DNA from 3 places in the Faecalibacillus sp. genome. Region 1 is predicted to be linked to each of the others. Evidence: predicted binding sites of a transcription regulator. Region 1 holds the regulator's gene; each other region holds the start of a gene.
The links. Region 1 encodes Rex, which represses fermentation and respiration genes when NADH is low (regulators of the CRP and FNR family bind a similar motif). Its sites were predicted from a motif close to GTGAANNNNTTCAC; they were not measured.
Positions count from the first base shown of each region.

Region 2: a site for Rex is predicted at 5,754-5,767, ahead of ACLVEP_RS02820 (3-hydroxyacyl-CoA dehydrogenase). Genes of this name have one in related genera too.
Region 3: a site for Rex is predicted at 3,568-3,581, ahead of gap (type I glyceraldehyde-3-phosphate dehydrogenase). Genes of this name have one in related genera too.

Region 1 covers NZ_JBKYAR010000003.1:7,773-18,671, reverse strand. Annotated here, with positions in the region: gene tsaB (tRNA (adenosine(37)-N6)-threonylcarbamoyltransferase complex dimerization subunit type 1 TsaB) at 1-454, shown strand, start outside; gene rimI (ribosomal protein S18-alanine N-acetyltransferase) at 445-885, shown strand; gene tsaD (tRNA (adenosine(37)-N6)-threonylcarbamoyltransferase complex transferase subunit TsaD) at 888-1,910, shown strand; gene ACLVEP_RS01685 (redox-sensing transcriptional repressor Rex) at 1,912-2,544, shown strand; gene asnS (asparagine--tRNA ligase) at 2,555-3,937, shown strand; gene ACLVEP_RS01675 (metallophosphoesterase family protein) at 3,990-5,453, shown strand; gene ACLVEP_RS01670 (D-2-hydroxyacid dehydrogenase) at 5,440-6,822, shown strand; gene ACLVEP_RS01665 (DEAD/DEAH box helicase) at 6,887-8,470, shown strand; gene ppdK (pyruvate, phosphate dikinase) at 8,623-10,899, shown strand, end outside.
Region 2 covers NZ_JBKYAR010000005.1:33,163-44,061, forward strand. Annotated here, with positions in the region: gene ACLVEP_RS02800 (ATP-dependent 6-phosphofructokinase) at 1-935, opposite strand, end outside; partial or broken gene ppk1 (polyphosphate kinase 1) at 945-2,219, opposite strand; gene ACLVEP_RS02810 (hypothetical protein) at 2,232-2,984, opposite strand; gene ACLVEP_RS02815 (glycoside hydrolase family 1 protein) at 3,184-4,668, opposite strand; gene ACLVEP_RS02820 (3-hydroxyacyl-CoA dehydrogenase) at 4,776-5,720, opposite strand; gene ACLVEP_RS02825 (IS4 family transposase) at 6,000-7,331, shown strand; gene ACLVEP_RS02830 (YhgE/Pip family protein) at 7,560-10,130, opposite strand; gene ACLVEP_RS02835 (Rrf2 family transcriptional regulator) at 10,282-10,713, shown strand; gene ACLVEP_RS02840 (hypothetical protein) at 10,764-10,899, opposite strand, start outside.
Region 3 covers NZ_JBKYAR010000015.1:509-11,407, forward strand. Annotated here, with positions in the region: gene ACLVEP_RS06530 (hypothetical protein) at 1-641, opposite strand, end outside; gene ACLVEP_RS06535 (MerR family transcriptional regulator) at 1,132-2,145, opposite strand; gene gap (type I glyceraldehyde-3-phosphate dehydrogenase) at 2,507-3,520, opposite strand; gene ACLVEP_RS06545 (ATP-dependent Clp protease proteolytic subunit) at 3,787-4,359, shown strand; gene ACLVEP_RS06550 (SpaA isopeptide-forming pilin-related protein) at 4,352-7,438, opposite strand; gene ilvA (threonine ammonia-lyase) at 7,620-8,822, opposite strand; gene ACLVEP_RS06560 (DUF4250 domain-containing protein) at 8,878-9,054, opposite strand; gene asnB (asparagine synthase B) at 9,512-10,899, shown strand, end outside.

The DNA of each region.
Region 1 (10,899 bases):
TTTGAAGATGAGTGATTTTGATGAAATGGTCATTACAATTGGTCCTGGTTCTTATACAGGAGTACGTGTTGCATTAACAATTGCTAAAACATTAAATGCGACAATGAATATTAAAATAAAGACAGTTTCTTCATTAAAAGCAATGGCAGGAATGAAAAAAGCAATTTCGATTTTAGATGCCAGAAGTAAAAAAGTGTTTTTAGGTATTTATAATGAAGGAAAAACAGTTGTTGAAGATTGTATTATTTCTTTAGATGAGTTTGAAAATTATCAAAAGCAATACAGTGATTATGAAATTGTTGGGGATACAGAGTTAATAGGATTATCAGAAAAAGAAACTGATCTTGCTCATAATATTTATGTGCTTTCAACTTTAGAAAAAGAAATAGAAAATGTGGATGGTCTTGTTCCAAGATATATTAAGGAAGTCGAGGCTAAGAAGATATGTCAATAAAAGAAATGAAAGAAGAAGATTTAAAGAAAGTTGTAGAATTAGAAAAAGATCTTTTTCTATCACCTTGGAACGAAGAAGATTTTAAACATGAAATAAAAGAAAATCCCATGGCGGGATATTATGTTATGGAAAAAGAAAACCAAATTATTGGATATATCGGACTATGGTTTTTAGGAGATCAATGCCAAATTACAACGATTGCAACAGATCGTCATTATCAAGGACAAGGTTATGCGAGTCAATTGATGGAATATGCTCTTGAAAAAAGTGAAGAGTTACATTATCAAAATGTTAACTTAGAAGTACGTGTTTCAAATGTAAAAGCAATAGCACTTTATCAAAAATTTGGTTTTAAAAATGTTGCTATTAGAAAAAGGTATTATAGTAATGGTGAAGATGCTTATTTAATGATCAAGGAATTGGAGGGATAGAAATGTCTTTATTATTAGCAATCGAATCAAGTTGTGATGAAATGGCTATGGCTGTTTTAAAAGATGATAGAGAATTTTTAAGTAGTGTGGTTGCCAGTCAAATTGATATACATGCTATGTATGGGGGTGTTGTTCCTGAAATTGCTAGTCGTAAGCATGTAGAATGTGTGTCGGTTGTTTTAAAAGAAACATTAAAAAAAGCAAATGTAAAAATGGAAGATATTGATGCTATATGTGTAACAAAAGGGCCAGGACTTGTTGGTTCTTTACATATTGGTTTACAAGTAGCTAAGACACTTTCCTTAGCTTATGATAAACCATTAATTGGTGTTCATCATATTGCAGGACATATTTATGCTAATAATTTTGAAAAGGATATTATTTATCCTGCATTGTGTCTTGTTGTTAGTGGTGGACATACAGAACTTGTATTGATGAAAAAACCGTATTCGTTTGAAGTAATTGGTGAAACTTTGGATGATGCTGTAGGAGAAGCCTATGATAAGGTAGGAAGAGTATTAAATTTACCTTATCCTGGAGGACCTGTTTTAGATAAAATGGCACATTTAGGAAATGCAAGTTACCATTTACCTAAACCTTTAGATGATGATAGTTATAATTTCAGTTTTAGTGGTTTAAAATCTGCGGTAATCAATTTAGCACATAATCATCATCAAAAAGGATTGGAAATCAATCAAAATGATTTAGCCACTTCTTTTCAAAATGTTGTAGTTGATGTTTTAGTAGATAAAACAATGAGGGCTGCTAAAGAATATGGTGTTAAAGAAATTATGCTAGCTGGTGGTGTTTCAGCAAATAAAGGGTTAAGAGAAAAAATGACAGCTCAAGTAGCTATGCTAAAAGGTGTGCAATTATCCCTTCCACCGATGAAATGTTGTACAGATAATGCAATGATGATTGCTTTAGCAGGAAAAGTTATGTATGATAATAATAAGTTTAGTGACTTATCGCTTGGCATTAAACCACATCTCGATTTAGAATTAGAATCAATAGGAGGGGATTAGTGTGGAGAAAAAAATATCGAAAGCGACGATGTCCCGTTTTCCTGTTTATTTAAAAGCACTTAGAAAAATGCAACATGAAGGAAAAGAAACATGTTTGTCGAGTGAACTTTATGAAATTACAGGAATACAAGATACAACAATTAGACGTGACTTTACATATCTATCAAAAACAGATAATTTTGGAAGACGTGGTCGAGGCTATGATGTAAAGCATCTTATTGATGGATTAAGTGAGGTATTAGGTCTTGGATTAGATGAGCCTATTATTTTAATTGGTGTTGGTAATTTAGGAAGTGCCATTTTAAAGTATAATCGTTGGCAGTATACAGTTGGTAAAATTGTCTGTGGTTACGATATGGATAAAAATAAAGAAGGGGAAAGATTTGGGGTTAAAATCTGTCATATTGATAGATTAGAAGAAACTTTCCCAAGCGATTGTAAAATTGCTATTTTAGCAATTTCAGAAAATGTTCAGGAAACAGTAGATCGTTTAATGAAATTGGGTATTAAAGGAATTGTAGATTTTACACATAGTCATTTTATGGTTCATGAAGGCGTAGAAGTCCAAACAGTAGATGTTGTGGTAGCTATTCAAGAATTAGTAATTAAAATGAAATCAAATGATCAAGAATAGGGAGAGAAAAATGTTTGAATTTATTACAGTAAGAGAATTATATGAATTATATATCAATGATAGAGATCAATTAGATGGAATTGAATATGTTGAATTACAAGGATGGATCCGTACAAATAGAAATAGTGGGAAAGTTGGATTTTTAGCTTTAAATGATGGAACATATTTTAAAAATGTGCAAGTTGTGTATTTAGATGAAATTATTGATAATTATGAAGAAGCTTCTCATATTTCTACAGGAAGCGCTGTTAAAGTAACTGGAAAATTAAAATTAACTCCAGAAGGAAAACAACCTTTTGAAATTGAAGCAACACATTTAGTGGTAGAAGGAACTTGTGATGAAGATTTCCCATTACAAAAGAAAAGACATTCTTTTGAATATATGAGAGAAATTCCTCATTTAAGACCAAGAGCAAATACTTTTTATGCAATCTTTAGATTAAGATCGGTTTTATCAATGGCTATTCATGAATTCTTTCAAAATCAAGGATTCGTTTATGTGCATACACCAATTATTACTTCAAATGATGGTGAAGGTGCTGGAGAAATGTTTAGAGCAACAACAATTGATAATACTGAATTTGATAAAGATTTCTTTGGAAAAGAAGCCTATTTAACAGTTACAGGACAATTACATGTTGAAGCTTTTGCATTAACATATCGTGATGTTTATACATTTGGACCTGCCTTTAGAGCGGAAAATTCAAATACTTCAAGACATGCAAGCGAATTTTGGATGATTGAACCAGAAATTGCTTTTGCTGATTTAGAAGATGATATGGATTTAATTGAAGATATGGTTAAATACTGTATTGATTATGTTTTAGATAATGCTCCAGAAGAAATGAAATTCTTTGAAAGCATGATTGATAAAGAATGTATTAAACGTATTAAAGCAGTGAGAGACAGCGACTTTAAACGTATGACTTATACAGAAGCAATTGATTATTTATTAAAAGCAGATGTTAAGTTTGAAAATAAAGTTGAATGGGGTATGGACTTAAATTCAGAACATGAACGTTATATTTGTGAAAAAATCGTTGGTGGACCAGTATTTTTAACAGATTATCCTAAAGAAATCAAAGCATTCTATATGCGTTTAAATGATGATGGAAAAACAGTAGCTGCTTGTGATTTACTTGTTCCAGGAATTGGAGAACTTGTTGGTGGATCACAACGTGAAGAAAGATATGATGTCTTAGAAAAAATCATGGATGAAAAAGGTATGGCCAAAGAAGGATTACAATGGTACATGGATTTACGTCGTTTTGGAGGATGTAAACATGCTGGATTTGGTTTAGGATTCGATCGTTTCTTAATGTATTTAACTGGTATGCAAAATATTAGAGATGTTGAACCATTCCCAAGAACTCCAAGAAATTTAAAATTCTAAAAGCCTATTCGTTAGGCTTTTTTTTGTGTATAATATGTAGGAGGTGACATGCATGAATGAGTATGATTTGATGAATCTCTATTTTAATTTTATTTTTAAAGAAGGTAAAAAGTCATTTAGAGATGTTTATGCAAGTTATGAACAACTTGAAGAATTTAAAAATTGGTTGACAAAACAGAATATTCATTTTCCTTTTGTTCATCAAATTCAAAAAAATGAATGTGAGTTGCTTTTCAGAAGTAAAAACTTTGAAATATATGATACTGCTTTTAAAACAAGTTATGCGCAAGATTTTCATAAATATGTTGCTGGTGAAAAAGAAAAGTATCAAGTGATTTTATTATCTGGAAAAGATGAACGATTTTTTGAAAAAATTGATGATTGTTATGATTATAAAGTAATGAGAGTTTTCTGTATAAAAAAAGCATTGAAAGAGGATATTTCTTTATATGGACCCTACCATCTTTTTTTGAATGCTCTTTATCAAATAGATCGTTGGCCAGGTGTTTTTATATTTAAAGATGAACAAAGCGTTTTCTACCCTGTAAAAAATATGGAGGATGTAAAAGAAGGCTTTAGATTAATAGAGGAAGATAAAATTTTTGAAAGGAAATGTCCAACAAATGAAGATCAGTATTTTATTCAATTAAGTGATCTTCATTTAGGTACAAAAAAAACAGATAGTGGTCTTATTGTATTACAAGACAGCTTAGATGAACTTTATCATATGCTTCCTCATGATCACCAACTTAAAATTTTGATTACTGGAGATTTGATGAATTCTCCTAATCGTAAAAATATGTATGCAGCATCTCATTTTATGAATCGTTTAAGAAGGATGTACCATAGTGATGTAACATTTGTTTTAGGAAATCATGATGTGATTGTTTATGGCTTAAACATTTTGAAAAGGCAGAAAACAAAAGTGGTTGCTTACTTATTAGGAGAAAATATTAAAGTATATCCTGATGTTAAAATGATTGTAATTAAAATCGATTCAACTTCTCAAGGAAATCTTGCACGTGGTATGGTAGGTCAAAGGCTTTTACAAGAAATTGAAGATGAACTTTTATCGATTGAACATTTAGAGGATTATACATTGATTGCAATGATGCATCATCATTTAATGCCGCTTAGAAAAGATGACTTTTTAAAGACAAAATGGAATGAAAAATTGTTTATGGGGAAAATTGCTGATTCGACCAAAGCACTTGTAGATGCACAAGATGTCATGTATTGGTTAGAAAAACATCATGTACGTTATATTTTTCATGGACATAAACATATTCCATGTGTTGTAAAAAAAGAAAATAGCTATATTATGGCTGGCGGTTCTTCTTGTGGTGGGGGTACTAAAGAAAGAAAAAGTCGTTATTTAAGTTATAATTTATTAAAATATAATAGAAATGAACAAAGGTTTAAGTATTGTTTTGTATTCTATGATGATCTTACGAAGCAAGAAAGGCATCGTGTGAAAATAAAATTATTTATGGAGGATGAAAATGAAATTAGTTGATAAAATGAAAGATGAAAATTTAGGACTTGCTATCCTATATAATTTTACGAAAGGTTATGGACATGTTCCAATGAATGTTTATGATGTTGTATTACCTCTTCTTTATCATGATGGTTTTAGAAATCATTTATTTGAAGGAATTGAAGTAGAAGATGCACTTTCTAAATGTATTCAAGAAGATGCAACTTTTATTCAAAATATTTTAGAAGATATTGAAAAAGATAAGGAAATGACATCAAGAGCTTTAGGAATTTGTCTTTTAAATAAATATTTAAGCTTTGAATTTGAAGATAATGAAATGAAAGGTATTTTACATGAAAGTTCTATTTTAGATATTAATGAAGCAATTCGCTTAGGACAATATTTTTCAGGAAAAACTTATGACGATATTTTAAATATCTTAAAAAAAAAGACCTTTAGTATCGTTTTTTTAGATAGCATTTGTTTAGGTGATGATATTGATTTATCAAAATTAAATCAATTTGGGCAAGTAACAACTTACAAACAAAGTAATTCAGAAGAAGTGATTGAACGTATTCAAGATGCAGATATAATTATTACAAATAAATGTTTGCTTACAGGAGATGTTTTACAATATGCTGCTAAAGTTAAATTGATTTGTATCACAGCAACTGGAGTTAATAACGTTGATTTAGATTATTGTCATCGTCGTGGTATTACTGTGTGTAATGTAGCAGGTTATTCTTCTTTAAGTGTTGCACAACATACTTTTGCCTTAGCACTAGACTTATTACATAAAAACAGCTATTATCATGAATATATACAAAGTGGAAAATATAGTGAAAGTGGTATGTTTAGTCATATCGGACCTCATTTTTATGAATTGAATGAAAAAACATGGGGAATTATTGGTATGGGAAATATTGGACGTACAGTTGCTAAAATAGCAAATGCATTTGGATGTCAAGTTCAATACTATTCAACAAGTGGAAAGAATACGCAACAAGATTATACATCAGTTGATTTAGAAACATTGTTAAAAACAAGTGATATTATTTCTATTCATTGTCCTTTGAATGAACAAACAAAGGGGCTTATTCATGAGAAATCATTCAAACTTATGAAAGAAAATGCTATTTTAATCAATGTTGGCCGTGGGGGCATTGTTGATGAAAAAGCACTTGTTGAAGCACTACAAAATAATGAAATTGCTGGTGCAGGGTTAGATGTTTTTGAAAGTGAACCTCTTGCAAAAGAAAGTCCATTATTTCAAATTAATGATGCTTCAAAGCTTTTAATGACACCACATATCGCATGGGCCACTGTAGAAGCAAGAAATCGTTTATTTGATTTAGTTATTGAAAATATTCAAGGATTTTTAATGGGTAATTTAAAGAATGTATGTTAATGCATTCTTTTTTTGCATTTTAAAATAAATTGTGTTATACTCGAAAAACTTGAGGAGAAAATGAATGAATAAATTTGAAAAATTAGGATTAAGTGAAGAATTATTAAAAGCAATTAATGAAATAGGTTTTGAAAAACCAACACCTATTCAAGAAAATATTATACCTGTCATTTTGAGTGGCTATGATGTTATTGGTCAAGCACAAACAGGAACAGGAAAAACCTTAGCGTTTTCTAGTATATTACTTACAAATATTAAAAAAAGTAAAAAGAAACCACAAGCTTATATTTTGTCACCAACGAGAGAGCTTACAATGCAAATTCATGAGGAACTTAAAAAGATTGGCAAGTATAGTTCTTTACGATTTGCATGTGTTTATGGTGGAAGTGGCATTGAAAAACAAATTAAAACTATAAAAAAAGGTGTCGATATTGTAGTTGGAACACCTGGTAGAATGATGGATTTAATGAGACGTAATGTTCTTCAATTAGATGAAGTTTCTTATGTTGTTTTAGATGAGGCAGATGAAATGCTAAATATGGGATTTATTGAAGATATTGAAACAATTATTTCTAAAACAAATCCAGAACATACAACAATGCTATTTTCAGCAACGATGCCAGATGGTATTAAAAAGATTGCCAAAAAATATATGAAGCCTGATTATAAACATATCCAAGTTAAACAAAAGACGATTACAGCTAATACAGTTAAACAATATTATTTTGAAGTTAAACAAAAAGATCGTTTTGAAGCGTTATGTCGTCTTATTGATAGCGAAACGGTACAATCAGGAATTATTTTCTGCCGTACTAAAAGAAGTGTTGATGAAGTAACGGAACAAATGCAAAAGGCTAATTATAATGTGGAAGCTATGCATGGCGATTTAAATCAAGATCATCGTATGCGTACTTTAAAAAAGTTTAAAGAAGGAACAATTCATTATCTAATTGCAACAGATGTTGCTGCTAGGGGGATTGATGTTGAAAATATTAGCCATGTTATCAATTACGAATTACCACAGGAAGTTGACCTTTATGTACATCGTATTGGACGTACTGGGCGTGCAAATCGTGAAGGAAAAGCCTATACAATTGTTGTTGGAAGAGAAGAAAGATATTTAAAAGAAATCGAAAGAAAAACCAAATCTCATATTGAAAAATTGGAAGTGCCAACATTAACACAAATCCATCAACATAAAGTAACAGAATTAATGTATAAAATTGAAGATATGATTTTAAATGGCGAACATAAACCAATGAAGGATTTGGTTAATCAAATTGATCATCATATGTTAAAAGATGTAACAGCTGCACTTATTGAACTTTCTTTAAATCAAGAAATTGGTTATCCATATTCAAAAGAAAAATTAGAAGCATCGTCTAAACGAAAAAAAGGTGCTAACGAAGGGTATACACGTTTATTTTTAACAGTAGGATCAATGGATAAGGCAAAGAAAAAAGATATCATTAATTTTTTAGTTTCAAAAGCACATATTAAGGAAAATGATATTCAAGGAATTGATATTAAAAGAAAATTTACGTTTGTTAATATTAATGACAAAGCTGTAAAGAAAGTTTTAAAGAATTGTCAAAAAGAAAAATTAAATGGTCGTAAAGTAGAAATAGAACAAGCAAACAGCAGATAAGCTGTCCTTGTTCTATTTTTTTTAAAAAAATATTTGGTGATAAAATCGAATAAATTAGCGAAATTTATGAAAGCGGTAACAATTTACACTTGAATGTAAGGGCTATCATGTGTATAATTATATTAGTTGATTAATTAGGAGGATTGATTGAAATGAAACAATATGTTTACTCATTCAAAGAAGGAAATAAAGATATGAGAGTCATCCTTGGAGGTAAAGGTGCAAACTTAGCTGAAATGACAAGCATTGGTTTACCTGTTCCACAAGGATTTACTGTATCAACAGAAGCTTGTACTGCTTATTATGAAGATGGAAAACAAATTTCACCTGAAATTTGTGCGCAAATTGATAATAAATTAGCTGAATTAGAAGCTGAAACTGGAAAAAAATTAGGAGATCCAACAAATCCATTATTAGTATCTGTTCGTTCTGGAGCAAGAGAATCTATGCCAGGTATGATGGATACAGTATTAAACTTAGGTTTAAATGATGAAGTAGCTACTGGATTTACTAAAATTACAAATAATGAAAGATTTGTATATGATAGTTATAGAAGATTTATTCAAATGTTTGCTGATGTTGTTATGGGATTCCCAAAAAGCTCATTTGAAAGAAAATTCGACGATATTAAAGAAGAAAAAGGAGTTGAATTTGATACAGATTTAACTGCTGATGATTTAAAAGAAGTTGTTGCTATTTATAAAGAAGAATACAAAAAACATGCAGGAGTTGAATTCCCACAAGATCCAAAAGTTCAATTAATGGAAGCTATTAAAGCTGTTTTCCGTTCATGGAACAATGATCGTGCAATCACTTATAGACGTTTAAATGATATTCCTGGTTCATGGGGAACTGCAGTAAACGTTCAACAAATGGTTTATGGTAATACAGGGGATACTTCTGGTACAGGTGTTGCTTTCACTCGTAACCCTGCAACTGGTGAAAAGAAATTATTTGGTGAATACTTAATGAACGCACAAGGTGAAGACGTTGTTGCTGGTATTCGTACACCTCAACCAATTGCTACATTAAATGATGTAATGCCAGAATGTTATGAACAATTCTGTAAAGTATGTGACATTCTTGAAGAACATTATAGAGATATGCAAGATATGGAATTTACAATTGAAAATGGTAAATTATTCATGTTACAAACTCGTAATGGTAAAAGAACTGCACAAGCTGCTTTAAAAATTGCAGTTGATTTAGTAAATGAAGGAATGATTACTAAAGAACAAGCTTTATTAAAAGTAGAACCAAGACAATTAGATCAATTATTACATCCAAACTTTGAAGAAACTTCATTAAAATGTGCTCAAGTTGTAGCTACAGGATTAGCTGCTTCTCCAGGTGCTGCTACAGGACGTATTTACTTCACTGCAGAAGATGTAATTGAAGCTCATAAAAATGGTGTACAAGATATCTTATTAGTTCGTCTTGAAACTTCACCAGAAGATATCGAAGGTATGAATATCGCTCATGGTATCTTAACTATCCGTGGTGGTATGACATCACATGCTGCTGTAGTTGCTCGTGGTATGGGTACTTGCTGTGTATGTGGATGCGGAAGCTTAAGAGTTGATGAAGAAGCTAAAGTATTAATGACACCAGATGGTAAAAAATATCATGAAGGTGACTATATGTCATTAGATGGAAGTACAGGTAATGTTTACGGTGAAAGAATTAAAACTGTAGAACCTGAAATCAGTGGTGACTTTGAAACATTCATGTCATGGGCTGATGATGTACGTACATTAAAAGTTAGAACAAATGCTGATACTCCAAGAGATGCTTTACAAGCTCGTAAATTTGGAGCAGAAGGTATTGGTTTATGTAGAACAGAACATATGTTCTTCGAAGAAGAAAGAATTTTCAACTTTAGACGTATGATTACTGCTGAAACAGTAGAAGCAAGAAAAGAAGCTCTAGAAAAAATCTTACCATATCAAAGATCTGACTTTAAAGAATTATTTAAAGCAATGGAAATTTATCCAGTAACAATTCGTTTCTTGGATCCACCTTTACATGAATTCTTACCACATACAGATGAAGAAATTAGACCTTTAGCTGAAAGTTTAGGTATGACATTTGATGCGTTAAAAGCACGTGTTGAATCATTAAAAGAATTCAACCCAATGATGGGTCATCGTGGATGCCGTTTAGCAGTTACTTATCCAGAAATTGCTGAAATGCAAACAAGAGCAGTTATTGAAGCTGCAATTGCTGTTAATAAAGAAGGACAAAATGTTGTTCCTGAAATTATGATTCCATTAGTTGGAGATATTAAAGAATTAAAATATGTAAAAGATGTTGTATGTAAAACTGCTGATGCTATTATCGAAGAAGCAGGTGTTGAATTACCATATAAAGTTGGTACAATGATTGAAATTCCTCGTGCCGCATTAACTGCAGATGAAATCGCTAAAGAA
Region 2 (10,899 bases), on a different contig from region 1:
TTTCCATAATCATGATTTAAAATCAATTGTGCTCCTGCAATTCCAAAACGTGTTGCCATTAAACGATCATAAGAACAAGGATTTCCACCTCGTTGAATATGTCCAGCACATGAAACACGTATTTCACTATCAATATATTCTCCTAGCTCTGTTGCTATTTCATAAGCAACAGACATACCATTTCTACTAGCAACTTTTGCTTTATATTTTTTCTTTGATAATAAACTATCAGCCTCACTAATAGCTCCTTCAGCACAGGCAATAATCGTATAATTTTTTCCATTCTTTTGATTTTCTTTAATCTTTTTTACAACTGCCTTAATATCATAAGGAATTTCTGGTAATAAAATCACATCTGCATGACTTGCAATACCAGCAGCTAAACAAATATGACCTACACGATGTCCCATAATTTCTACAACAAAAACACGATCATGGCTTTTAGCTGTTGTTTGAATTTCATCTAAATAATGAGTTGCAATATCTACTGCACTTTGAAATCCAAAAGTATAATCTGTTCCCCACGTATCATTATCAATCGTCTTAGGTAAACCAATAACATTCAAGCCTTCTTGACTTAACATATTTGCTGATTTTAAAGAACCATTTCCTCCTAAAACAACTAATCCATCTAATTTTAATTTCTTATATGTTTTTTTCATTGCTTCAACTTTATCAAAGCCATCTTCAATAACACGCATTTTTTTAAAAGGACAACGTGAAGTTTTTAAAATTGTCCCACCAACATTTAAAATATCCTCAAAATCAGTAGGTGACATTTTTTTATAATCCCCATACATTAATCCTCTATAACCTTTAAAAAAACCAATTAATTCAATATCTTTATCTTGACGATAAAGTGTTTTTGCAAGTGAAGCCATTGTTGCATTTAAAGCTTGACAATCTCCACCACTTGTTAAAATTCCTATTTTCATAAAAACCTCCTATTTAACATCATTTTTAAAAAAGTATTCTTGACTATTCATTAATGCCTTTTTATTTTTTATCTTCTTGTATTTACCATTATTTTCTAAACGTGATGCTTTAACATTATCATTTAGCATACATTCAAACATCATAAGTAATTTATGTTTCAATTTACTATCTAAAACAGGCGCTGCCACCTCAACTCTTCTTTCCAAGTTTCTAGTCATTAAATCCGCTGAAGAAATATAAACTTGAGGATTTGTTTTTCCAAATATATAAATTCTTGAATGTTCAAGATATCTTCCTACAATAGAAATTACCCTAATATTTTCAGTATACCCTTCTACACCTGGAATAATACAACAGATACCTCGTACAATTAAATCAATTTTAACACCTGCTTGAGAAGCTTCTACTAATTTATCAATCATTTTTTTACTTGTTACTGCATTACATTTAAAGCCTATATAAGCTTCTTTTCCTTCTTTAGCTAAAGCAATTTGTTCATCTATATAAGTAAAAATATGAGATAACATACAATGAGGTGCAACCATTAATAAATCTGTATGATTTTCTGTTTCTCCTAAACATAAATGATTAAAGACACCATTGATTTCTTCACCTATTTCATACTTAGATGTCATTAAAGATAAATCTGTATATAATTTTGATGTCTTTTCATTATAATTTCCTGTTCCAATTTGACTAATATAATTAATATCTCCACTATTTTTATAAGTAATCAAACATAATTTAGAATGTACTTTAAGTCCATCTAATCCATAAATAACACGACATCCTGCTTCTTCTAAACGTTTTGACCAACCAATATTATTTTCTTCATCAAAACGTGCACGTAATTCAACTAAAACAACAACCTCTTTACCATTTTCAGCTGCTTTAATTAAAGATTTTACAATTTTAGAATTTTTAGCAACACGATATAACGTCATTTTAATACTTACAACATTTGCATCATGACTTGCTTCATCTAGTAATCTTAAAAATGGTGACATGGATTCAAAGGGATATGTTAATAAAATATCTCTTTTTAAGATTTGTTTAATCATTGGTACTTTATTTTCAACCATGGCATTATTACGAGATTCTAATCTCTTATAAAATAATTGAGGTTGTATATATTTCAAATGATCTCTTAATTCACCTACAAAACCAAAATCTAATGGTGAATTACTTACAAAAACTTGATTTTTCTTTAAATTTAAGAAATTCATTAACATTAATACTTCTAATTCTTCTAATCCTGGAGACATCTCTAATCTCATTGGAGATAATCTTCTTCTTTATTTAATCAAAGTTTCCATCATTTCACGATAATCATCATGACCATCCAATGAATGATCATCTTCATCAATATCAGCACTTCTTGTTACTCTAATAAGAGCTTTACTTTTTACAGTATATTTAGAAAAAATACGTGATACAAAATGTAAAATAAGATCTTCCACTAAAATAAACTGACCTGGTTGACTAGGAAGTTCTACTAATCTTTCATCCATAGCATTTGCACAAGAAACAATTCCCATTTTACGTTTTCCTTTTTTGGATTCTAGACGTACGACAACATATTCTTCTCTATTATTAAGAAATGGAAAAGGTTGTCTTTTAGAAATAACTTGTGGTGATATCAAAGGCAATAATTCTCTTTCAAAATATTCTTCAAAATAATGTCTGTCTTCTTTATTTGTAATATCTTTATATTTTATAATTGACCAATGGTATTGTTTTAATTCCTCCATTACTTGAAAATATATTCGATCTTTCTTTTTGTTTAAAAATGCTGCTCTTTTTAAACAAGCTTTTAATTGTTCTTCACCAGTCATTAATGTCTTATTATCTTTTGAATCAGGATAAAATAACATCTGATCATAAATAGAACCAATACGTACCATAAAAAATTCATCTAAATTTGTTTGAAAAATAGAAATAAAACTCAATTTTTCAGCTAATGGTACTTGAGGATCTTTTGCTTGCATTAACACACGATCATTAAACTTCAACCACGATAATTCCCTATTTTCTTTATAAACACTCATAGTATATTACCTCCATATCTACTTACATTATACTCTTTTCATTCGTTTACAAATAATTTTTTGCCTTTTTATTTTATAATTTTTAATTCGACATAAACTATCAAGATTATGTAAATTTTTTATCATTCACCGTGGTTTTAAAAAAAGGTTGTAATCTTTATAAATAGTCAAGCTATTCATTCATTACAACCTTTTAATATTATTTATCTTCTAATAAAACTTCACCATTAGATTCAATAATTTCTTTATAACGATAATAAGAATCTTTAAGTTTTCTTTCTAAAGTACCATGACCATCATTAAAACGATCCACATAAACAAAACCATAACGTTTTTTCATTTCTCCTGTACCAGCAGAAACAACATCAATTGGTCCCCAATATAAATATCCACGACAATCAACACCATCTTCAATTGCTGCATTGACATTTTTTAAATGTTCTTCAATATAATGAACTCTAAAATCATCATGAATTTCACCTTTATCATCAATATTTTCATCTAAACCAACACCATTTTCTACAATTAATAATGGTAAATGATAACGATCATATAAAACATTTAAAGTATAACGTAATCCTACTGGATCAACAGCCCATCCCCAAGGTTGAGGTGCTTTATCTTTAAGATATGGATTATCTCTACAAGTAAGACCACCAGTATCTACTTTTAAATTCACATCTCGATCAAATGTTGTAGAACGATAATAACTAAATGATAAGAAATCAACTGTATTTTCTTTAATTAATTGTAATTCTTCATCACTAAATTCTACAGTTACTTGATCTTCTTTCCATACTTTCTTTAAATAAGTTGGGACAATACCTAAACAGAAAGGATCAGCCATAAAGAAAATATTCATTCTTTGAGCATCTAATGTACCTACAACATTTAAAGGATCACAGTTATATGGATAAGTAGCTACTGAAGAAGCAGTCATCATACATCCAATTTGATAATCTTTACTGATTTCATGTCCTAATTGTACAGTTTTAGCATTAGCAATTAAAATATTATGATAAGCATCCCATTGATCTTGTTTTGTAGTTGAACCAATTGGATCACTTGGATCTTTAGGATCTTTAATTGTTAAAACCCCACCAGCTACAAGTGGCATTCTAAATAAAGCATTGACTTCATTAAATGTAAGCCAGAATTTAACTTTTCCTTTATAACGAGTAAAAACAGTTTTTACATAACGTAACCAAAATTCAATCAATTGAGGATTAGACCATCCACCATATTCAGTAATTAAATGTAATGGTGTTTCGTAATGTGATAAAGTAATTACAGGTTCCATTCCTAATTCATTCATACATGCAAACATATCATCATAATAAGCAAGACCTGCTTCATTTGGTTCTAATTCATCTCCATTAGGAAAAATTCTTCCCCAAGCAATTGAAGTTCTAAAACTATTGAATCCCATACCTTTCATTAATTTTAAATCTTCACGATAACGATGATATCCATCTACAGCATCATGTGATAAATAAACTTTATCTGGATTTAATGACATTTCATATTTTTTCTTATTTTCATCCCATTTAATACCAGGATCTTTAGACATAATTCCTACAAGTACATCTGTAACGTTTGGTTGTTTACCATCTTCCAACCAAGCACCTTCATATTGATTAGCAGCAATAGCGCCACCCCATAAAAAATCTTTTGGAAAACTCATTTTCTCTACCTCCGTTTATCTAGCTGTATTATAGCACTTACAAAATACAAGATTTACTCGTTTAATATTTTGAAAAAAGTAAAAAAGAAGAATCATTGATTCTTCTTCTAATACTTATAGAAACCTTCTCCAGAAGCCATTCCTAATTTTCCCTCATCAATATATTTCTTTAACATCTTAGCCATACCTTTAAAATTATAAGGTGCTAAAAATGATGGAACTTTCAAATACATTGAAACTATATTATATGCTGTTGTAAGTCCTACTGTATCTAATATTTGGAAAGGTCCTTTAGGAGCACCTGTACCAAGTGTCCATGCTTTATCAATACTTTCAGGATCACTTATACCATTAACATACAAATCCATTCCTGAAAATAATAAAGGAACAAGCATCGAATTTAATAAATAACCAGATTTTTCTTTTCTTACAGGTAATGGTATCATTCTTATTTCTTTAGCAAACTCCATAATTATATCAAAATATTTTTGATCTGTTTGTTTTTGTGCCATGACTTCTGTCATATTATTTTTCCAAATACTATTAGCAAAATGCAACGACAAATATTTATCTGGTCGTTTTGTATATTTAGCAAACTTAGATGGTAATAATGTAGATGAATTTGTGACAATAATTGTTTTTTCAGGTAACAAATCCGCCATTTTTTTATAAATATCTATTTTTTGTTCAACATTTTCTGCCATAGATTCAATAATCAAATCTGCATCACTAACAGCTTTATTTAAATCTAATTCTAGTTTGATATTTTCATAAGCAAGATTTGCTTTTTCTAAACATTTATCTTTATCAAAATCTTCATAATCACTAATACCCATAGCCCAATTTTGTGGTGTCTTTCCTTCATCACTATCCATCAAAGTAATTGTATCATGATAAACCTCTTTTAAATGATCTAATTTAGGCTGACATCTTCCTATACTTCCCTCACTTCTAAGCCAAATCGTTACATCAAAACCACAATAAGCTGCTTGATAAGCAATTTGACTTCCTAAAACGCCTCCACCAATAACAACAACATTTTTAATTTCCATAAATCATACCTCCTACCTTTATTTTAACATTTTGTTAAAATATTCACAAAAGTTATTTTTACTTTTAGTTTGAACTTCATAGATAAAAAAAGAGTCCTTTTAAGGCAATGTCATTAAGTTAAGACTTTTTTAAGAGAATTTCTATATTTTATAAAATATGGGGGTTCTTTTTTTTATCTATTGACATGACTTTGATTTTGTGCGGCTTATAATGAATATTCTTTATATTCATTATAAGCCCTTTTTAGTAGGTGTATTTTTCAAAGGAGGATATTATCTATGTCAAATAAAAATACTAAAATTGCCTACTATTCCCCAAAGTGGATTTCTCGTCGCTTGGATGATGTTATCGATTCTACTGTAGAGTCTATTGGATGTTTTTGTGTTGATCCGGTTTCTAATTTTACCAGAAGCCGTATTCTTACTCCCAAGACACTTATTAAATTTATTTTAGGTTTGCAGGCTCACTCTTTGCCAAGTGAAGTTTCTGATTATTTTACTTCTTCAGATACTGATATCCCATCAGTATCTGCTGTTTCACAACGCCGTGACCTGTTGTACCCTGAAATTTTTAAATCTATCAACAGAAGATTTCTTTCTTCCATTGATAATCTGTCCACATTGAATGGTTACTATATTCTTGCACAGGATGGTTCCGATATCAATCTGCCCTTTTTACAGGATGATACTCAAATCTCTTATGGTCAGGATTCTATTGTTTGTCAATATCATCTGAATGCCTTGTATGACTGTATCAATCATGTATTTTGGGAATCAAGAATTGATCTGCCAACCAAAAAAAGTGAAGTAAGCGCACTGATTGATTTTATCAATCACCGTAATTATCCTGAAAATTCAATTATTACAGCTGATAGAAACTATGAAAGTTACAATCTCATGGCTCATTGTATTGAAAGTAATCAAAAATTTGTATTCAGAGTTAAGGATATCGATACGAAAAAAGGAATTTTGACATCTCTATCCCTACCCGATGAAATATTTGATATTACTGTTACTCGTACGCTTACAAATGTACAAACAAATGAAGTCAAGAAAAATGAAAACAATCAATTTGTATTTGTTCCTTCAACTTCTGTTTTTGATTATCTCGATGCCTGTAATCGTTTCTATGATCTTAGTTTTAGAATCATAAGATTTAAAATAGCTGGTGATAAATATGAAACATTGGTTACCAATCTTGATGAAAATGAATTCAAATTAAGTGATTTCAAAGATCTTTACCATCTTAGATGGAATGAAGAAACGGCATTCTATTATCTCAAATACGCAGTTGGCATGCTTTATTTCCATTGTAAAAAAAGGCAGCATATACAGCAGGAAATATACGCATCAATTTTATTTTATAACTATGCAAATTTGATCATTCAAAATATAAAAAAGAAGATGGAGATTAAAAAGACAAAGTACATATACAACATCAATGTAAGATCAGCATTGACCAACATAAGAAACTATTTTCGTAATCAAATAAAAGAATCCATCCTGATCAGAAACATAAAAAAATATCTGACCCCATCAAGGCCAGATAGAAACGTTCAACGTTCTATAAAACGACAATCACCAAGAGCGTTAAATAATAGAACAAGTTGACAGAGTTATTCTAACATAATTTTTTCTAGATATCACAAATTTTTTTGAGCCTAGACACTGGTTCTTTTAAAGTGCGTCAAAAATAAGATAATAAACCAAATTATTTAGGATAAAACAAAAAGAACAGAACATAGAAATATGTCTGTCCTTAACTTAACATAAATAGAACTGTCTTTTGTACAATGCCACCTTAACTTAATGACATTGCCTTTTAAGGACTCTTGACTTCTATTCAGCTTTTGTTGAATTTACTTCTTCAAACATTTGAGGAATAACATGTTTATCTTCTTTATTTTTATATTTGAAATAAACAATTGTTAAAATTGAACATACAATTAAGATTCCTGCAAAGACTGCAAATTCAACTGAAAGAGATGGAGCAGTCATACTAATTGTTTTTCTGAATCCATCTACACTATAAGTATATGGAACAAATTTATGAATAGCTTTGTAGATAGCTGGACCTGTATCTAATGGATATGTACCAGCAGAACCACCTAAGTTAATAATCATAAATACAAGTAATAAGAAGTCTCCAATAAATCCAGTTGTTAAACTTAACAACATGACAAGTGACATGAATGCCGCCGATACAAGAATTGCAAGTAAATAAGTTAAACCTAAATTAACAGGTTCAAAACCATTGATAAGTCTTAAAGCTGTTACCATTGCAATTGCAGCTAATGTAGAAACTGTATACATAACAGTTGCTTTACTTGCCCAATATTTTAAAGCATTTTCAGCTTTTTTAATACCATGTCTAATTGGATACATTAAAGCAAAGGCTAAGCATGTTACATATAAACCAACTGACATCATATATGGAGCCATTGCATGACCATTATTTTCAACTTTTGAAATTTCTTTATGACTTGTTTCAACAGGTGTAGCAACCATATCAGTTGTTTTATCTGTTGAATCTATCTTACTTTCTTCTGCACCAGATTTTAAGGCATCATTTAAAGTTGTAACACCATCTGCAGCACTTTTAATACCATCACCTAAAGTATCAGAACCAGCTGCTAATTGACTAGCACCATCACTAATTTGACCAGCACCAGAAGATAATTGGTTAGCACCATTCATTAATGTTGAATTATTGCTTACTAATGTTGAAGTACCTGCAGATAATCTATCAATACCACTTGTTAGAGCTCTAATACCTTCAGTCAATGAAGGAACATTACTATTTAATGAAGAAGTTCCTTGTGCTAAAGCAGAAGCTCCACTTGTTAAAGCGGTATTATTTGTAGTAATTGTTGTTAAACCACTTTGTAAAGTAGTAACACCACCCATGTAAGATTGTACACCAGCATTTAAGTTTTGAGCACCACTAGCAAGTTGAGAAACATATTGTTTTAAACCTGCTTGTTGAACATTACCATTTGCATCACTTACACCATTAATTCCTGCATTTAATTGTTGCACACCAGTATTTAAATGTTGTGCTCCTTGATCTACTTGATTAGCACCACTTACTAATGCTTGAATTTGTTGAGTAGATTCAGTTGATGAAAGCGAACTAGCTAATTGTTCTCCACCATTCGCTAATTGTTGATAAGTAGCTAATAATGTTTGTAAAGTACTTGCATCAACATTTTGCATCAATGCTTGGAATTGAGCAGTACTTAATTTACTAAAGTCTGTTGTACCAAAACTTTGTTGCATTAAAGCAGTCAATTGAGCATTAACAGCTTTATTACCATTAATAAGAGATTGTCCAGCTGTAGCTGCACTAGATAATTTACCAGCTAATGTTTGAACACCTTTATTTAATGCTGAAGTACCTGTTACTAATTGAGCACTTCCACTTGCTAAATCTGAACTACCTTTTGATAAAGTTGTACTTACTGAGGAATTAACACTTGTTAATCCTTCAGATAATGCTGTAGCTCCAGCAGTAATAGCATCATTATTAGCAACTAATTGATTTGCACCATCTAAAGCTTGGCTTACACCACTTGTATATTGATTAATTCCAGTATTAAGTGATTGTGCACCACTATTTAATTGACTAATTCCATTAGCTAATGCAGGAGTTGCACTACCTAAAGAGTTCATACCAGTTTTTAATTGATAAACTCCATCATTTACTGTAACAACCCCATCAGTATAATCTTTTAAACCATTTGTTAAAGTATTTGTTCCATCTTTAAATGTTAAAGAACTGCTTGCTAATACTTTTAAATTATCACTAATTGTTTTGTTACCATCTTCTAATTGATTCATTCCATCAGATAATTGTTGAGTACCATCACTTGCCTCAGCAAATCCATCTGACATTGTTCCAATTGAAGTAAAGATTGTTTCCGCATATGTCTTAGTAACTGATGATGAAACTTCAGCTTTAATTTTAGCGATTGCTGAATCATCCATCTTTGATGCAACATAGTTTGTACCAGGATTTGTTGTATAATTTAAAATCATCTTTTTAGGATTTTTATCCAACAAAGTTGTTGCATTCTTTGAAAAATTACTTGGAATCGTAATGACCATATAATAGTCACCATCTTTTAGTCCCTTATTTGCTTTTTTAGCACTTACAAAATGAAAATCTAACGAATCGTTGTCTTTTAATTTATCGACTAGTTGACCACCAACATCTAATTTCTTATCGTTGTATTCAACTGCCTTATCTTTATTAACAACAGCGACAGGAAGATCTCCACTGTTACCATATGGATCCCACATAGATCCAAGGAAGACAACAGTGTAAATACTAGGAATAAGGATAAGAGCGACTAAAACGATTTGAATCCAATGGTTTTTTAAAATGTTTTTCCACTCTTGCTTAATCATAAATATCCTTCTTTCTATCTTCTATAGATATTTTACATCCATAGATATATAATATCTATAGAGTATTATAATTTTTTCAATACAAAAGTCAACATTCTTACATACAAAATATAAAAAATTAAGTATAATAAAAAAAGGGAAGGGATTACAAATGAGAATTAGAAAGAGTTTTGAACAAGCAATTTGTATTTTATTACTTATTGGCACAAGCGAAGGACCACTTAAAAGTCATGAATTAAGTAAAATGTTAGATGTTTCTGATTCATATTTAAAAAAAGTAACAAGACAGCTTGTTGTTGCTGGTTTGATTACTTCTAAGGCTAGTAAATTAGGTGGCTTTATTTTAAATAAAAAAATGAATGATATTTCTTTTTTAGATATTTTTGAAGCAATTGAAGGAAAAGAAAAATTTATTGAAACAACACATTTAGTAGATAAAGTTTTTGATCCAGCATTAAATGTACAACATACCGAAGATATCATTATCAATCATTTAGATGCCGCTGAAAATCAATATAAACAAAAGCTTAAAGAAATCAATCTTGGTGAAATCACAAATTATGTTCATCAAAATTCCATCTAAAAGCAGGCTTGGGAATATGGTTCCCTTAATAAGCCTGTTTTTAATTAGATCTATTTATTAAATAATAATTCTAATAAATGAATACCATTTCCTTTTCCTAAAAGAATTCCTTTTAAGCATCGATTACAAACACAAATAATTTTCTTATTATCAAATTGTTGCACATATTCTCGCATATATTTTTCT
Region 3 (10,899 bases), on a different contig from region 1:
AATAAAATCATTAAAAAGAATGAATATGTATTCATAATATCTAATAAATTATTCATATTTATAATGACTGTATTCAATGTGATCATTTTAATGGCTATATATTTTATTAATGTAAACATTATAACAAATATAAGTGCTAAATATGCTACATATTTATATTTTTTATCATCAAAATATCTATACAATTGATAAATCGCAATAAATGCAACAAATAAATCAAATGGAATTGTATCATACAATGATACCATAGTATTTATATCTAAATAATACGAAATTGAATTCAACATCTTAAAAAATGAAATAAGTAATGGAAAAATCATAAATCCCTTCAAAAAATCTTTTTCTTTTACAGTCATGTCCATTCTATAAACATAAAATAAATAAAACATAATCGGTATGCAAAATAAGATAATATTAGATAATCTAAAAATTTGATAATATGATTTCTTCCCAAAAAAATCTAAATATAAAGATGCTTTCATATATATAAATAATATTAAATTACTTACTACAAATAATATTAACCATCTATAAAGAACTTTTTTTATTCCTACAGCTGGTTTAGCATCATCCAAAATATATCTCGTATCCCCTATTGTTTTCTTTATGATATTCAAATGATCTTGTATCTTCTTTTCCAATGTTATCATCCTTTCTATTTTAGTATTATTTTAAGAGTTATCTTCTTTTATGTCAATTTTCTCTTTACACATCACAAAAACTATATTATTATTTGTTGTAAGAGTGCTCTTAAATAAATACTAAGTATAAATAAAGAAAGGAATTTTAAAATGAAAAAGTTAGATATATCAAATTTTCTCTACTATTTATTTTATATTATTGCATTTATTTTAATTATTAGATCATTATTTTTTAATGATAACAGTCATAGTTTTTTAGTGGGGATTATTATTATTGGTATAAATGTTTTAAGGAAAATTAGATAAATCATTTATAAGAATTCTAAAAAATTATTTATATCTATTTTCGTTTATATTATATAATTTAAAATTTCTCATATTTTAAATTAATAAATAACATTCCAGCAAATCTTTATAAACTCTCTTATTTAATTCTTTTATAAAAACATAAAGAGTCAATTCTAACAAAATTGACTCTTTTATGCTTTTATTATACTTTACCTATTAAATAATCATTAAGATTTATACCTTGTTTCATTGCATAAAGAATATTATATGGATCATCAATATGTTCTACTTTCTTTTCTACAATTGTCGCAATATATCTTGCATCATCATTTAAAATCATTGGCCAATAGAAATAGAATGTTTGTCCATCTTTAAATGTGAATTTAAAATCAGAAACATAAGCTTCATAAGCCAATGGACTTCCTATACTCATATAATTTTTCTTAGCAATCACTTCAAGCTTTTCAATATCTTCATATAAACATTTATGCATAAATTGATGCTTTTTATTAAAAACAATTGCAAAGAAATATTTAAAATTACTCATTGGTCCATGAAATTGATAATAGTAAATCCCATCACTTAAAAACTCTACAGATTGATTAAGCGTATTATCTAACATCATTGCTGATGTTTGTTTGAAAGAAAATGCTATCATTAACATAAATGTGCCTATAAAAAATAATACACCCACTAAAATTCTCATATTACCTAAATCATAAGGCATTCTAGCAAATGACACAGCAACTACAATAGCTCCTATAAAAGTAATAATTAATTGTCTTCTTGCAAGTTCTGGTGTAAGTTTTCTTCCTAATGAAACTGTTGATGTAGTTTTTTGAAAACCTAATCCCATTTTATTATTATTTTTTTTAATTTCACTTAATTCTTCTATTAAAGGTAGATCTTTATCATAATAATCATCTATTGTATCTTTGATTTCATTCATACTTTCTATTTGTTTTTGCATATTCACTTGATTAATTTTTAAACAATGCCTAAAATCTAATTCACCTTCCAATATTGCTTTGATATCATCAACAGAAATTTGAAGATTTCTCAAAAATTTAATAATTTTCAACTTTTGAACTGTTTCATCATCATAATCACGATAACCATTTTCTTCCCTCTTAGGTTGAATAAGCCCCTCCTTTTCATAATATCGAATTGTATACTTTGAAAGGCCTATTTCTTTTTCTAATTCATTTGTTTTCATATTGCCTTTCCTCCTTTCAACATCATTGAACACTATGGAGTGGCTCCACAGTCAATACTTATTGTAAAATAATTTAATAAAATACTCTATTTACATAAATTTAATAACAATCTCTTTAAATTTTCTTTGTCACATATCTTTTACTTCTTTTATATTTTAAACAATACACTTATCTTATTAACATTCAATAAGAATAGTATTTATCTAATTATACATTAGAATTGTTGTTTTTTTATCGTTTTACAAAATATTCTCTATAAAAGAAAAAATTCGTAAATCAAAATTGATTTACGAATCAAAGAACAAAAAAGGGCTTCTTCTATCTTGAAACCCTTTTTTATTTAGCAAATTTTTCGCTAGATTAAGCTAATTCAGCAAAATATTTAATAGTTCTAACCATGTTAGAAGTATATGAGTTTTCGTTGTCATACCAAGCAACTGTTTGAACTTCAGTAGTTCCGTTGTCTAATGGTTTAACCATAGTTTGAGTTGCATCGAATAATGATCCGTAAGTGATTCCTACGATATCAGAAGATACTAATGGTTCTTCAGTATATCCGAATGATGGAGTAGTTGCTGCTTTCATAGCTGCATTTACTTCTTCAACTGTAACTTCACCTTCAACAACTGAAGTTAAGATAGTTGTAGATCCAGTTGGAACTGGTACACGTTGTGCAGAACCAATTAATTTACCATTTAATTCTGGGATTACTAATCCGATTGCTTTTGCAGCACCTGTTGAGTTAGGAACGATGTTAACTGCAGCTGCACGAGCTCTTCTTAAGTCACCTTTTCTATGAGGTCCGTCTAATACCATTTGGTCTCCAGTGTAAGCATGAACTGTTAACATGATACCAGATTTGATTGGTGCTAATTTATTTAAAGCGTTAGCCATTGGTGCTAAACAGTTAGTTGTACATGAAGCTGCTGAGATGATAGTGTCAGAAGCTTTTAAAGTACCTTCGTTTACACCGAATACGATTGTTGGTAAGTCATTTCCAGCAGGTGCTGAGATAACAACTTTTTTAGCTCCAGCATCGATATGAGCTTGAGATTTAGCTTTAGATACATAGAATCCAGTACATTCTAATACTACGTCTACACCGATTTCTCCCCATGGTAATTCAGCTGCGTTAGCTTTAGCGTAGATTTTGATTTCTTTTCCATCAACTGTGATTGAATCTTCACCAGCTTCTACTGTATCAGCTAATGCATATTTACCTTGTGCTGAATCATATTTTAATAAGTGTGCTAACATTTTAGGATTAGTTAAATCGTTGATTGCTACAACTTCATATCCTTCTGCATTAAACATTTGTCTGAATGCTAGACGTCCGATACGTCCAAATCCGTTAATTGCTACTTTTACTGCCATTTTATTAATATTCCTCCTTGTAAATAGCTTTTATGCCATTATTATAAGTCAAAAACTTCACAAAAGCAACTATTACAACGTTGATTTCTTGTATAAGATGCATTAATTTTTCCTTTATTTTTCTAATAATTCCCATTCTATCGTATCGTTAGCGCTTACACTTTTTTTGACCTTTTTTTAAAAAAATTTTATTAATTTTTACAAATTAAATAACCTAAGAATATTTTCTTAAATACCTTTCTATAATTACATATGGAGGTTATTTTATGCATCTAATACCAACCGTTATAGAAAAAGATAAAAATCATCAATATGCTTATGATATTTATTCTAAACTGTTAGAAGAAAGAATTATTCTTCTAACAGGAACAATTGACGATGCCATGGCTAGTTCAATTATTGGCCAATTGCTTTATCTAGAAGCGCAAGATAATAAAAGCGATATTTACATGTATATCAACTCTCCTGGAGGTAGTGTTTCTGCAGGACTTGCTATTTTTGATACAATGAATTTTGTTTCATGTGATGTCAGTACAATTTGTTGTGGCATGGCCGCTAGTATGGCTTCTATTCTTTTAAGTGCAGGTACTCATGGAAAAAGGTGTGCCTTAAAAAATAGCGAAATTATGATTCATCAACCACTTGCTTCTTTAGAAGGACAAGCAAGTGATATTGAAATTAACGCTAAAAGAATCTGCAAACAAAAGAAAAAGCTTTTCCTTATTTTAAGTGAAAATTCTAAACAATCTTTAGAAAAAATTACTCACGACTGTGATCGTGACTACTATCTAGATCCTATAGAAGCCTTAGAATACGGTCTCATTGATGAAATTATTTAGGGGATCTTATATCCCTTTTTTTACATAAATAAAGACAAATACCACTTAAAATACCTAAAATAAAATAACCATTCATGTTTGTATGATCACCAGTCTTAACTACTTGAATAATCGGTTGATCATACATAATTACCTTTTGTACTTGTCCTGTATTTTTAATAACAAATTCAACTTTTTCACTTTTTTCATAACCATTTGGTGCAAGAGTTTCCTCTAATATATATTTTTTTCCTACTTCCAAATGACTTATACGATGTTCTTGACTAGTAGAAATCCAAGAATCAACAATTTCACCCTTTTCATTTTTTACTTGTAAATGAGCTCCTGCTAATTCTTTTTTGTTTGTAATATCTTTTTTAGAAATATCCACTTTAATATCTTCATCTACTACTTTTAAAACAATATCTTTATCACCAATTTCAAACACTTGTTCTTTAAAAGTTGCATAACCTTTAGGAGTCAAAGTTTCTCTAAGAATATATTTTTCTCCGTTATTTAAACCTTGAACTAAATGAGCTGTTTCATTTCCTTGAATATCTATACAATAATAAGCTACATCTTCATCATCTTTTAACATCAAAAAATAATCATCAGATTTTAATTGTGGTACAATGCGATACTCCTCACCATCTTCATTTTCACCTTCACAAATTTCTCTTTTTAACATTTTCTTTTTCATATCATTATCGATATCAATAAGATGTTGTCCTGTTATCCATTGATCAACTCTATTTTTTGTCTTTGTAGAAGCAACTGTAAGTTGTGCACCTTTCAATAAACTACCATCTTCTTTTTGTTTATAAACTTTTACCATTGAATTTACCATTTCCACTTTTTGATTTTCTTTTTCATAAGAAACAGTAAAAGTAATATCATTTGTTAGTGTAAAACCTAATGGTGCTAAATCTTCATGTAAAGTATATGTTTTTCCTTCTTCTAAACCACTTACATGATGTGCTTTTCCATCACTAAACCATTGTTCTAAAACATTTCCATTTTCATCTATAACTTGTAATAAAGCACCTGCTATTTCTTCACCACCTAAAGATATTTTAGAAACAGTCATCACTTTATCTTTCATATTCACTTTTTGAATTTTTCCATCCTCATTGATTTTAAATTCAATCTTAGATGCTTTAACATAACCAGCCGGACTAGTATCTTCATTTAAATAATACGTTTTACCACTTTCTAAACCATCTATTTCATGGGCTTTATCAGATGAAACCCATTCATCTATAAGAGCCCCTTCTTGATTAGTAACAGACATCTTGGCACCAATAACTTCTTGATCCCCTGTAACATCTGTTTTAGTAAAGATTGTTTTTGTTATTTGGTTAGTTTGTTCATGTGATTTTGTATAAATAGTTGTAGTGTAATCTTTTTGCGTAATAGAAAATTCATACGGTGTATCATCTAGCACATAACCACTTGGACATTCAACTTCTACTACTTGATATTTTCCTAAAGGAATTCCTGTAACCTCTAATTGTCCATTTTCATCTATAGACATAATTCCTTTTTCATTAATTGTTCCTTTTGATACGTCAACACCATTTGAATAAGTCATTGTTTGACCATCATTTGTATCAATAATACATTTTCCACTTCCTAAAGTAATTTTATCTCCTTTAGAATATAATTTTTTTAAAGATACTGTATCAAAAATATCATCCGCTGCTACAATTTGATATTTTGTTTTTGTAATATCTTTATCTGCAAGATCTATAGCTCCTTGTTGAGCATTTTCAAGCTTCTTTTGAAGCTTTAATGTTCCTGTTGGTCTTAATGTATTTACAACAATTTTCTTTGTTGTTTGATCTTTTACAATTGTAACTTGCCATTTAGCAATAGCCGGTGCATAATGATCATCACATTCAATTTCAGTAAGTGAATACGTTCCTACTGGTAAATAATCAATTAATAATTCATAGTCACCATTTTCATCCTTTGTTACTTCAAAAGTTTCATCATACCCACTATAAGATGTTGAAATTAATCTAAACTTTGAATTTTTTTGAAATTGAGATGTATTATCAACTTTAGAAAGACGTAATGCTCCAAAATCAAGCCAATCAACTTCATATTTTAAAATATTTCCATCAGGATCTAAATTCCATGAACCCTCTGTTTGTGTTCCATCCGCACCATCTTTAATAGCTAATGCTGTAAACATTTCACACCCTTTTCCAGCAATATTTCCTGATTTATAATTTTTAGGACTATTTTTACAAGGTGCTGTTAAATAAAAACTTTCTCCACCATTAACATGTGCTACACCACCTGTTTGTTCGGTCCCCTTTGTTACATTATGCAATGTCACATGATCTTGTAAAGATACATTAATTGTAGCGTGACTTGTTCCTTCTAATTTAACAATATTTGTTTTTTGAAGTTTATTTTCTTTATCAAACTCTGCTTTAAAAAAAGCTGTCATACCACCATCTTGACTTGGATTAAAATAAGCATATCCAATATCAGGTTGATCCATAATCCAATGATAACCCCATAAAATGTTATCACCATAGCCACCATTACCATCAGAATTTGGCCATTTTGTATTAAAATCTTTTAAATTCAATCCCATTAAATCTCCTGCATATGCATAAGAAAGCCAAATATGTGTAAACAAATAAGCCCCGTCATCAAAATTACCATACTGATCACCAAAATCATCTGGTACACAAGCCTTTAATTCAGCTGCGTACATTTCTTTAGATGCTTGATTGTATCCTGGACCACCAAAACCATAATAAAGAATTTTTCTTACAGCTTCATTATTTTCAATCACCTGTGCTGGATATTTACCAACAGATGGTGATTTTTTACTTGATTCTAAACAATAAGCATATTTATCATCATATTTACACATATAAGTTGACCATCTTTTAGTACTTCCTATTTTAGATGACCACCACCAAGGATAATTAATTTCTTTAATTCTCGTAAACTCATGTGGTGTACTATTATCCCATGCTTCTACATTATTTGTATACTTTTGTAAAAAGCACATTGATAAAACAAGCATGATTACCGCAAATAATTTTACTGCTTTATCAAATATTTTTCTTTTCTTCATTTTCCTATTCCTCCATTTATTTAATTTTAATCATAAAAAAAGACAATCTTACGATTGCCTATGGACCTAAAATCCATTTATATACATATATTTTCATCTTCTATATCCTTTCTAAATAAAAAAAGCATCCCTAAGCATGCTTTAATACACAAAAAAACCGCTTATTAAGCGGTTTAAAGAATTAGTTAATTCTTTCAATAGTATAGCCATTTTCTTTAAATTTTTCGACAATAGCTTGAATATGAGCTTCACCATTAGTTTCACAAGTTACTCTTAATTCTACTTCAGAGAAACGAGCAAAGTTCTTAAATTGGTTATGTTCAACTCCAATAACATTTGCATTACATTCATTAAGTAAATGAGAAACAATTTCTAATTGTCCTGGAATATCTGGTAATTGTACTGAGAATGTTAAAATTCTTCCTCTTGAAATAAGTCCCTTATTGATCATTGAAGAAATTGTCATAACATCCATATTTCCACCTGAAATAAGTGAAACAACTTTTTTACGTTTACAATGTAATTTCTTTAAAGCTGCAAGTGATAAAATACCTGATCCTTCAGCAATTAATTTATGTTTTTCAACAAGTAATAAGAAAGCTTCCATAAGTTCATAATCACTTACAGTCACAATTTCATCAACATATTTTTTAATATATTCAAATGGAGTTTCTCCAATTTGTTTAACTGCTGTCCCATCAGCAATTGTACTTACTTCAGTTAATTTAACAAGTTGATCATCTTCTACTGCAGCAAGAGCACTCGCTGCACCTTCTGGTTCAACACCAACGATTTTAACAGATGGATTGATTTGTTTTGCTGCACAAGCAATACCTGAAATTAATCCTCCACCACCAATTGGTACTAAAATATAATCAACATCTGGTAATTCTTCCATGATTTCTAAAGCGATTGTTCCTTGTCCTTCCATAACATCTTCATCATCAAAAGGATGAACAAAAGTATATCCTTCGCTTTTTTGTAATTCTACAGCTTTTTCATAAGCTTCATCATAGGCTTCACCATATAATACAACATCTGCTCCATGTGCTTTTGTAGCATCAACTTTAATTAATGGTGTATGTGCTGGCATACAAATTGTTGCTTTGACCCCTAATTTTTTTGCTGCATAAGCAACACCTTGTGCATGATTTCCAGCTGAAGAAGCAATTAAACCCTTTTTCTTTGCTTCATCATCTAATTTCATAATTTTATTGTAAGCACCTCTAATTTTGAATGCTCCTGTTTTTTGTAAGTTTTCAGGTTTGATATAAACATCATTTCCACATTCTTCAGAAAAGGCATCACTATGTATTAAATGAGTTGGTAAAATCACTTCATCAACTCTTTTTTTAGCCGCTTTAAAATCTTCTAATTTTAACATTTAAATTCCCTCCGTCTAAGTATCATAATTATATCACTATTCTTTGATAAAACAATTATTTTGTTTTAATTTGATTCGTGCTTTCATCATAATAATAGTCGTTTTCTACTAGTCTTTTCATAAAATCAGTTTCATCTAAATCATAAATAGAAAGAACATGAGATAATTGCATATCATCATCTCTTAATTTCATATTAATCATACTTACTAACATATGGATATCTTTTGGCATTTTTCTAACTCCTTTATTAATTCTATTTTGAGACATTACTATTATACATGATTTTTTGATGTTTTTTATCTCAAATTTGTCTCAAAAGTTATTCACATTTAAAATTGTATAAAATCGATTATTTTTTATCATATTAATTATTTCTTATTGATTTTTTATAAATCATATAATATACTGTAAGCAAGTTAAAGGCAAAGACAAGGAGAGTAGTATTTTTACGAAACAACAGCGAGCTAGTAGATGGTGAAAGACTAGCAGTGAACAAAAATATGAAGAACACCTTCGAGCTGTCTACCGAAAGCAATGCAAGTAGGCTAGAACGTTTCTAGTTATGTTACAACTAGCGGGTATCGAGTACTCTTAGAAGTATTTTCCGTACCATGTATATCTTTGGATTTATATGTTACACGATACTCGCACACTATGTGCGTTTTTTAATTATAAGGGGGATATTAAAATGTGTGGTTTTTTAGTCGTTGGAAGTGAAGAATTTGAATTACAGGTTTTCCAAAAAGCTTTAGATAAAGCAGCGTATCGTGGACCTGATTATCAACATGTCTCAATTGATCATGGGATAACATGGGGATTTAATCGTTTATCAATTATGGATTTATCAACAAATGGAAATCAACCTTTTGTTTATAAAGATTATACACTTGTATGTAATGGAGAAATATATAACTATCCAGCATTAAAAACAAAACTTGAAAGTAGCTATACTTTTAAATCTGGAAGTGACTGTGAAGTTTTGATTCCATTATATGAACAATATGGACTTGAAATTTTATGTAAATATTTAGATGCTGAATTTGCTCTTGTTTTATACGATAACAAAACAAAACAATTAATGGCAGCAAGAGACCCTATGGGAATTAGACCTATGTTTTATGGTTACAGTAAAAAAGAACATCAAATTTGTTTTGCATCTGAAGCAAAGGCACTTTTTGATTTATGTGATGATATTATGCCTTTTCCACCAGGACATTATTATTTAGATGGTCAATTTGTTTGTTATAATGATTTAAGTGATCCTAAAACAATCGTTGATGATGACTTAGAAACAATTGCTGGAAAATTAAAAACAAAACTTGAAAAAGCGGTAGAAAAAAGATTTATGTCTGATGCACCTATCGGTTATTTATTAAGTGGTGGATTAGATTCTTCTTTAGTATGTGCCATTGGACAAAAATTATCAGATAAACCTATTCGTACTTTCGCTATCGGTATGGAAAGTGATCCAATTGATTTAAAATATGCAAAACAAGTTGCTGATTATTTAGGAACAGAACATACAGAAGTTATTATGAATAAGGAAGATCTCTATCAACATTTAAAAGAAGTCATTTATCATCTTGAAACTTTTGATATTACAACAATTCGTGCGAGTATGGCTATGTATATTTTATGTAAATATATTCATCAAAATACTGATATTAAAGTTATTATGACTGGTGAAGTTTCAGATGAATTATTTGGTTATAAATATACTGACTTTGCGCCTAACGCTAAAGCTTTCCAAGAAGAAGCAAGTAAAAGAATTAAAGAGCTTTATATGTATGATGTTTTAAGAGCTGATCGTTGTATTTCTGCTCATGCTCTTGAAGGACGTGTTCCTTTTGCAGATCTTGATTTTGTTGATTATTCTATGTCTATTGATCCTGCAAAAAAAATGAATGTTTATAATAAAGGTAAATATTTATTAAGACATGCTTTTGAAGGTACTGATTATTTACCACACGATATTTTATTTAGAGAAAAAGCTGCTTTTTCAGATGCTGTTGGTCATTCAATGGTTGATTATTTAAAAGAATTAGCTGAAGATAAATACAGTGATGAAGATGTTTT